DNA from 2 places in the Streptomyces sp. CMB-StM0423 genome. Region 2 is predicted to be linked to the other one. Evidence: riboswitches for the same ligand, from Rfam matches in the RefSeq annotation. Region 2 holds a riboswitch; the other holds the start of a gene.
The links. Region 2 has a riboswitch for cobalamin ahead of metE (5-methyltetrahydropteroyltriglutamate--homocysteine S-methyltransferase). Riboswitches for the same ligand answer to the same signal wherever they lie in the genome.
Positions count from the first base shown of each region.

Region 1: linked by a shared signal. The riboswitch ahead of CXR04_RS11100 (ribonucleoside-diphosphate reductase subunit alpha) and the one ahead of metE (5-methyltetrahydropteroyltriglutamate--homocysteine S-methyltransferase) in region 2 are both predicted to bind cobalamin.

Region 1 is NZ_CP025407.1:2,627,017-2,631,218, forward strand. Features, by position in the region: gene CXR04_RS11085 (carbon starvation CstA family protein) at 1-1,258, shown strand, start outside; gene CXR04_RS11090 (YbdD/YjiX family protein) at 1,255-1,458, shown strand; gene CXR04_RS11095 (GNAT family N-acetyltransferase) at 1,555-2,073, shown strand; cobalamin riboswitch at 2,132-2,278, shown strand; partial or broken gene CXR04_RS11100 (ribonucleoside-diphosphate reductase subunit alpha) at 2,402-4,202, shown strand, end outside.
Region 2 is NZ_CP025407.1:4,007,685-4,011,886, forward strand. Features, by position in the region: gene CXR04_RS17405 (ABC transporter permease) at 1-209, opposite strand, end outside; gene CXR04_RS17410 (ABC transporter ATP-binding protein) at 206-1,156, opposite strand; cobalamin riboswitch at 1,259-1,438, shown strand; gene metE (5-methyltetrahydropteroyltriglutamate--homocysteine S-methyltransferase) at 1,643-3,961, shown strand.

The sequences.
Region 1 (4,202 bases), 1.4 Mb from region 2:
GATGGAGGGCGTCACCGAATTCGCGGGTGAGGGCACGGGACCGGTCTTCGCCGGCTCGCTCTTCCCGTTCGTCTTCATCACCATCGCCTGCGGCGCCCTGTCCGGCTTCCACTCCCTCATCTCCTCCGGCACCACGCCCAAGATGGTGCAGAAGGAGACGCAGATCCGGATGATCGGCTACGGCTCCATGCTGATGGAGTCCTCCGTGGCGATCGTGGCGATGATCGCCGCCTGTGTGCTGGACCCGGGGCTGTACTTCGCGATGAACTCGGCGCCCACGGTGATCGGCGAGACCGCGCAGTCGGCGTCGCAGGCGATCCAGGGCTTCGGGTACGAGATCACGCCGGCGGCCCTGCAAGCGGCGGCCGACTCCGTCGAGGAGTCGACGCTGCTGTCCCGTACCGGCGGCGCGCCGACGTTCGCGATCGGTGTCTCGGAGATCTTCTCCGATGTGACCGGGGACAGTCTCAAGGCGTTCTGGTACCACTTCGCGATCATGTTCGAGGCGCTCTTCATCCTCACCGCGCTGGACGCGGGCACCCGGGTGGGCCGCTTCATGCTCCAGGACACCCTCGGCAACATCTACAAGCCGCTCAAGCGCGTCAGTTGGTGGCCGGGGCTCATCGCCACCAGCGCGGTCGTCGTGGGCCTGTGGGGCTACTTCCTGTGGGTCGGCGTCAACGACCCCCTGGGCGGCATCAACCAGCTCTTCCCGCTCTTCGGCATCACCAACCAACTGCTCGGCGCGGTCGCGCTGACGATCTGCACCACGCTGCTGATCAAGTCGGGGCGGCTGAAGTGGGCGTGGGTGACGGGCATCCCGCTGATCTGGGTCGCCGTGGTCACGCTCACCGCGAGCTGGCAGAAGGTGTTCTCCGACGACCCGCGGGTCGGCTTCTTCGCCCAGGGCGACGTGGCGCAGGAGGGCATCGACTCCGGCAAGCTGTCCGGCCAGGAGCTGGAGGACGCCGAGACGATCGTCACCAACACCACGGTCGACGGGGTGCTGTCGGCGGTCTTCGCGCTGCTGGTGGTCGTCGTGATCCTGGACGCGGCCCGGGTGTGCGTGAAGTCGCTGCGCAACCCGGAGTCCGTCGTCAGCCACGAGGAGCCGTACCACGAGTCGTCGTACGTCGCACCGGCGCAACTGATCGCGACCAAGGAGGAGAAGCAGGAGCTGGCCGCGGCCGGGCTGGGCAGCGGCGGCGGGTTCAAGCCGGGTGCCGGCGGCGGCGCGCGGGACGGAGGCGGGTCATGACCGGGGCGGCGGCGCTGGCTACGGCTGGGCGCAAGGTCTGGTGGTACGTCCGCGAGGTGATCGGCGACACGGCGTACGAGCGCTACGTCGAGCACCTGCGCGGGCACGACCCCGACGCGAAGGTGCCCACCCGGCGCGAGTTCGAGCGGATGCGCACGGACGCGGGCGACGACCCGCGCAAGGGCTTCCGCTGCTGCTGAGCGCGGTGCGGCGGAGGCCGCAGGCGTACGGGCCGCCGTCCCCGGCTTTCCGGGGGCGGCGGCCCGCTGTCGGTGGCGCAGGGCAGACTCGGGGGCATGGACTTCACGGTGCGGCCGGTGCGGCCGGAGGAGTACGAGCGGGCGGGCGAGCTGGTCGCCGAGGCGTATCTGGCGGACGGGCTGCTGACGTTCGGCGAGGACGACGAGTATGTGCACGAGCTGCGGGACGTGCGCCGCCGGGCGGCGGCGGAGCGCGCCGAGGTGCTGGTCGCGGTCGAAGGGGATGCCCGCGCGGTCGGCGGGGAGGTGCTGGGCAGTGTGACGTTCGTGACGGCGGGGTCGCCGTTCGCGGAGCTGAGCGGGCCGGGCGAGGGCGAGTTCCGGATGCTGGCGGTGGCCCGGGAGGCGCGCGGCCGCGGCGTGGGCGAGGCGCTCGTACGGGCCTGTCTGGACCGCTCCCGGGAGCTGGGCGCGGACCGGGTGGTGCTGTCCAGCACCCCGGAGATGGCCACGGCCCACCGGCTGTACGAGCGGCTGGGGTTCGTCCGCACCCCGGCGCGGGACTGGCTGCCGCTGCCGGATCTGCCGCTCTGGGCCTTCGTCGCGGACCTCTGACGCCCGGCCGACATGCGACACAACATATAGGGGTGCTTCCCTGGCGAGCCACTAGATGTATGCTCGTCCTAGCTGCCGACGCAGGGGAATCCGGTGGAAGTCCGGAGCTGTCCCGCAACGGTAAGCGATATACGGGCATGCCTGCCACGCGCCGGCGGGTCCGTATGTCGTGAGCCCGAAAACCTCCGGCAGCGATCGATGACGTCCGGGTCTCGTGGATTGGGCTCGCGGACGCACACGGGGTTGCCTCGACGGATCCGGCATGCCCGCCTGCGCCCGTACCGCAGCCTCTCCCGCGCGGCCCCGCCGAACGAGGGAGAGCAGCATCTTGACGATCGCACCACCGGCCGCGCCCACGGAGCCCGCCTCCGCCGCCCCCCGGGCCGGCGACGGCCCGGCCGCCGCGCTCACCCGCACCCTCACCGAGGTGACCGCCGACCTGCCCGCCACCGACCCCGCCCGGGTCGCCGCCGACGCGCTGCGCGGCCGCCACCCGGGCTCCGGCGAGGCGGAGTTGCGGGAGCTGGCCACCGAGGCCGCGGCGGCGCTCATCGCCGAGGAGCCGCAGTACTCGAAGCTGGCCGCCCGGCTGCTGACCCGGGCCGTCGCCGAGGAGGCCGCGGGCCAGGGCGCCACGAGCTTCTCGGCCGCGATCGCCGTGGGCCACCGCGAGGGCATCGTCGCCGACGCCACCGCCGCGTTCGTCCGGCGGCACGCCGCCCGCCTCGACGCGCTGGCCGACGAGGCCGTCGCCGAGGGCCGCGACGACCTGTTCGGCTACTTCGGCCTGCGTACGGTCTCCACCCGCTACCTGCTGCGCCACCCCACCGAGCGCGCCGTCATCGAGACCGCCCAGCACTTCTTCCTGCGCGTCGCCTGCGGGCTGGCCGCCGGCGACTCCGACGCCGCCGTGGCCGAAGTCGCCGAGCTGTACGGGCTGATGAGCCGCCTCGGCTACCTGCCCTCCTCCCCCACCCTCTTCAACTCCGGCACCCGCCACCCGCAGATGTCCTCCTGCTACCTGCTGGACTCCCCGCTCGACGAGCTGGACTCGATCTACGAGCGCTACCACCAGGTCGCCCGGCTGTCCAAGCACTCCGGCGGCATCGGCATCCCCTTCACCCGGGTCCGCTCCCGCGGCTCGCTGATCCGCGGCACCAACGGCCACTCCAACGGCATCGTCCCCTTTCTGCGCACCCTGGACGCCTCCGTCGCCGCCGTGAACCAGGGCGGCAAGCGCAAGGGCGCCGCCTGCGTCTACCTGGAGCCCTGGCACGCCGACGTGGAGGAGTTCCTGGAGCTGCGGGACAACACCGGCGAGGAGGCCCGCCGCACCCACAACCTCAACCTCGCGCACTGGATCCCGGACGAGTTCATGCGCCGCGTCGAGGCCGACGGCCCCTGGTCGCTGTTCTCGCCCGCCGAGGTGCCCGGGCTGACCGACCTGTACGGCGCCGGGTTCGACGCGGCGTACGCGCGCGCGGAGGCCGAGGGGCGGTACGTCAAGCAGGTCCCCGCACGGCAGTTGTACGGCCGGATGATGCGTACCCTCGCGCAGACCGGCAACGGCTGGATGACGTTCAAGGACGCCGCCAACCGCACCGCCAACCAGACCGCGGAGCCCGGCGCCGTCGTGCACTCCTCGAACCTGTGCACCGAGATCCTGGAGGTCTCCGACGACGGCGAGACCGCGGTGTGCAACCTCGGCTCGGTCAACCTCGCCGCCCATCTCGGCGACACCGCCGGCGGCTGGGAAGGGGCGATGGACTGGGAGAAGCTCGACGCCACGGTCCGTACCGCCGTGACGTTCCTCGACCGCGTCGTGGACATCAACTTCTACCCCACCGACCAGGCCGCCGCGTCCAACTCCCGCTGGCGGCCCGTGGGCCTGGGCGTGATGGGCCTCCAGGACGTCTTCTTCCGGCTGCGGCTGCCGTTCGACTCCCCGGCGGCGCGGGCGCTCTCCACCCGTATCGCCGAGCGCATCATGCTCGCCGCGTACGCCGCCTCCGCCGACCTCGCCGAGCGGCACGGCGCGCACCCGGCCTGGTCCCGCACCCGCGCCGCCCGCGGCGTGCTGCACCCCGACCACTACCCCGAGGCCGAGGCGGTCTGGCCGGAGCGCTGGA
Region 2 (4,202 bases):
GGGGCGATGTACGTGAGGTAGCCGCCGCGGTCGCCGCCGGGGAGTCCCGCGCCCATGGTGCCGCCGAAGACGTACGTGAACAGCAGCAGGAACAGCAGCGGCTGGCCGACGAGCATGATCGTCATCGACGGGTAGCGGGCCATCTGCCTCAGGTTGCGGCGCAGCATGGTCGCGGAGTCGCGGAGGACGTACGTGCCGGGGGCGCTCATGCCCGTACCCCCTCGGCAGCGGCGGCGTGGCCGGTCAGGGCCAGGAACACGTCGTCCAGGTCCGGGGTGTGCACCGCGAGCCCGGTGACCGACCCGTCGTCGTCGAGCCCGGCCAGCAGCCGCCGCAGCGCGCCGAGGCTGCCGTCGTACGGCACGGTGACCGCCGGCCCCGCCGGGCCGGCCACCGCGCCGGGCAGCCGGCGCGCCAGCTCCGCCGCCCGCGCGGCGTCGGCGGCATGCAGCTCGACGTGGCCGCCGGGGACGCGGCGCTTCAGCTCGGCCGCGGTGCCCTCGGCGACGAGCCGGCCGCCGTCGAGCACCCCGATGCGGTCGGCGAGCCGGTCCGCCTCCTCCAGGTACTGGGTGGTGAGGAAGACGGTGGTGCCGTCGGCGACGAGTTCGCGGACGACGTCCCACAACTCGCGGCGGCTGCGCGGGTCGAGTCCCGCCGTCGGCTCGTCGAGGAAGATCAGCCGCGGCCCGGACACCAGCGTCATCGCCAGGTCCAGCCGCCGCTTCATGCCGCCGGAGTACGTCGCGGCCCGCCGGTCGGCGGCATCGGCGAGGCCGAAGCGGGCGAGCAGCCCGGTGCTGACGGCGGTGGCGCGGGGGCGTTCGAGGTGGCCGAGGTCGGCCATCAGGCGCAGGTTCTCGCGGCCGGTGAGGAGGCCGTCGACGGCGGAGAACTGGCCGGTGACGCCGATCGCCGCGCGCACCCGGGCGGGCGCGCGGCGGATGTCGTGGCCGGCGACCCGCGCGGTGCCTGCGTCGGCGGCGAGGAGGGTGGTGAGGATGCGGACGGTGGTGGTCTTGCCGGCGCCGTTGGGGCCGAGCAGGGCGTAGACGGTGCCGGCGGGCACGGTGAGGTCGACGCCGGCGAGGACCTCGCGGCCGCCGTACGCCTTGCGCAGTCCCGCGGCCTCGACGGCGGGGGTTCCGGTGGTCATGGCGCCATGCTCGAAGGTTGACCCTGCGTCGGGGTCAAGGGCGGCGGCGCGGGCCGGTGTCGGACGGGCGCCCTAGACTGGCCCGTGCAGCCGGTTCGCCCCGTCCGCCAGGCGGTGGCGTCGCAAGAGGGAACCCGGTGGGAATCCGGGACTGCCCCGCAGCGGTGAGCGGGAACGACCGCCGTCATACGCACTGGATCCGCCGGATCCGGGAAGCGACGGCCAGTAGGCGCCCGTGCGCGCGAGTCGCGTACGGACCTGCCCGCGAGTCCGAAGACCTGCCCGCTGCCCGTGCGCGGGCCCTCCGTGCGCGGACATCCCGGTGACCTTCGAGGGCGGGTCGGCGCACGTGACGCACCAGGCAGGCATGCGGAATCCCGCCGCGCAGGACCGGCGGGGACGCGCCGCGCTGCCTTCTTCGCGTTTGCCTCCCCCTCTCCTTCCGGTCCCGGGATCTCAGGGATTCATCTCGCGAAGGAGATCTCCGTGACAGCGAAGTCCGCAGCCGCGGCGGCACGGGCGACCGTGTACGGCTACCCCCGGCAGGGCCACCACCGGGAGCTGAAGAAGGCGGTCGAGGGCTACTGGAAGGGCCGGGTCACCGCCGGCGAACTCCGCGCCACCGCCGCGGAGCTGCGCCGCGCCACCTGGCGGGAGCTGGCCGGCGCCGGCGTCCACGAGGTGCCGACCGGCGACTTCTCGTACTACGACCACGTGCTCGACACCACCGTCATGGTCGGCGCGATCCCCGGCCGCCACCGCGCTGCCGTCGCGGCCGACCCGCTCGCCGGCTACTTCGCCATGGCCCGCGGCACGCAGGACGCGGCGCCGCTGGAGATGACGAAGTGGTTCGACACCAACTACCACTATCTCGTCCCCGAGCTCGGGCCGGACACCGTCTTCACCGCCGACGCGGCCAAGCAGACGGCCGAGTTGACCGAGGCCCTGGCGCTCGGACTGGACGCCGCGCGGCCCGTGCTGGTCGGGCCCGTGACGTACCTGCTGCTCGCCAAGCCCGCGCCCGGCGCGCCCGCGGACTTCGAGCCGCTGTCGCTGCTGGACCGGCTGCTGCCGGTGTACGCGGAGGTGCTGGCCGATCTGCGCGCGGCCGGCGCCGGGTGGGTTCAGCTCGACGAGCCGGCGCTCGTCCAGGACCGTACGCCCGCGGAACTCGCCGCCGCCGAGCGCGCCTACCGCGATCTCGGCGCCCGCGCCGACCGCCCGGCGCTCCTCGTCGCCTCGTACTTCGGCCGCCTCGGCGACGCCCTCCCGGTGCTCGCCAAGGCGCCGGTCGAGGGCCTGGCGCTGGACTTCACCGGCGCCGCCGCCGACCAGCTCGACGCGCTGGCCGCCGCCGGCGGGCTGCCCGGCAAGCGGCTCGTCGCGGGCGTCGTGGACGGCCGCAACGTGTGGGCCTGCGACCTGGAACGGGCGCTCGCCACCCTCGGCACCCTCCTCGGGCTCGCCGACCGCGTCGACGTCGCCCCGTCGTGCTCGCTGCTGCACGTGCCGCTCGACGCCGCCGCGGAGCGGGACATCGACCCGCACCTGCTGCGCTGGCTGGCGTTCGCCCGGCAGAAGACCGCCGAGGTCGTCACGCTCGCCCGCGGGCTGGCCCACGGCACCGGCGCCGTCGCCGCGGAACTCGCCGCCAACCGCGCGGGACTGGCCGCCCGCGCCGCCTCCCCGATCACCCGCGACCCCGCCGTCCGGGCCCGTACGTCCGCCGTCGGCGCGGCCGACGCCCGCCGCCCGGCACCGTACGCCGAGCGCGCCGCGGCCCAGCGGGCCCGGCTGCGACTGCCGCTGCTGCCGACGACGACCGTCGGCTCGTTCCCGCAGACCGCCGAGCTGCGCGCCGCCCGCGCCGACCTGCGCGCCGGGCGCATCGGCGCGGAGGGCTACGAGGAGCGGATCGCGGCGGAGATCCGCGAGGTGGTGGCGTACCAGGAGAAGGCCGGGCTCGACGTGCTCGTGCACGGCGAGCCCGAACGCAACGACATGGTGCAGTACTTCGCCGAGCAGTTGACGGGCTGTCTCGCCACGCGGCACGGCTGGGTCCAGTCGTACGGCACCCGCTACGTCCGCCCGCCGATCCTGGCCGGCGACATCTCGCGCCCGGAGCCGATGACGGTCCGCTGGACGACGTACGCGCAGTCGCTGACGGACCGCCCGGTCAAGGGCATGCTCACCGGCCCGGTCACGATGCTGGCGTGGTCCTTCGTCCGCGACGACCAGCCGCGCGCCGAGACCGCCCGGCAGGTGGCGCTCGCGCTGCGCGACGAGGTCGCCGACCTGGAGGCGGCGGGCACGGCGGTCGTCCAGGTCGACGAGCCGGCGCTGCGCGAGACGCTGCCGCTGCGGGCCGCGGACCGGCCGGCGTATCTGGCGTGGGCGACGGAGGCGTTCCGGCTGACGACGGGCGTCGCGCGCGCGGACACGCAGATCCACACGCACATGTGCTACGCGGAGTTCGGCGACATCGTGGCGGCGATCGACGACCTCGACGCGGACGTCATCAGCCTGGAGGCGGCACGCTCGCACATGCAGGTGGCGTACGAGCTGGCCGGGCACGGCTATCCGCGGGAGGCGGGTCCCGGCGTGTACGACATCCACTCGCCGCGGGTGCCGAGCGCGGCGGAGACGGTGGCGCTGCTGCACACCGGGCTGCGGGCGATTCCGGCGGAGCGGCTGTGGGTGAACCCGGACTGCGGGCTGAAGACCCGCGGCTGGGCGGAGACGCGGGCGTCGCTGGAGAGCCTGGTGGCGGCGGCGCGGGAGGTGCGGGCGGAGCTGCGCGGGTGACGTAGCGGCGGGGGGCGGGCGCCGGCGTTCGCGTACGGGCCGGGTGCCGACGGCCGTACGCACCGGGCGCCGGGCATGCGGCCGGCGCTCCGGTGCGGGGACCCGCGTCAGGCGTCCGCCCCCTCCTCCGCACCCGCCGCCGCACCCGGGTCTCCCGGGCCGGCCGGCGGGCAAGGGGGGTCGGTGCCCGGGAGCGGGCTGTCGTCCTGCAAGGGGAGCAGGAGTGGGTGTGTTGGTCTTC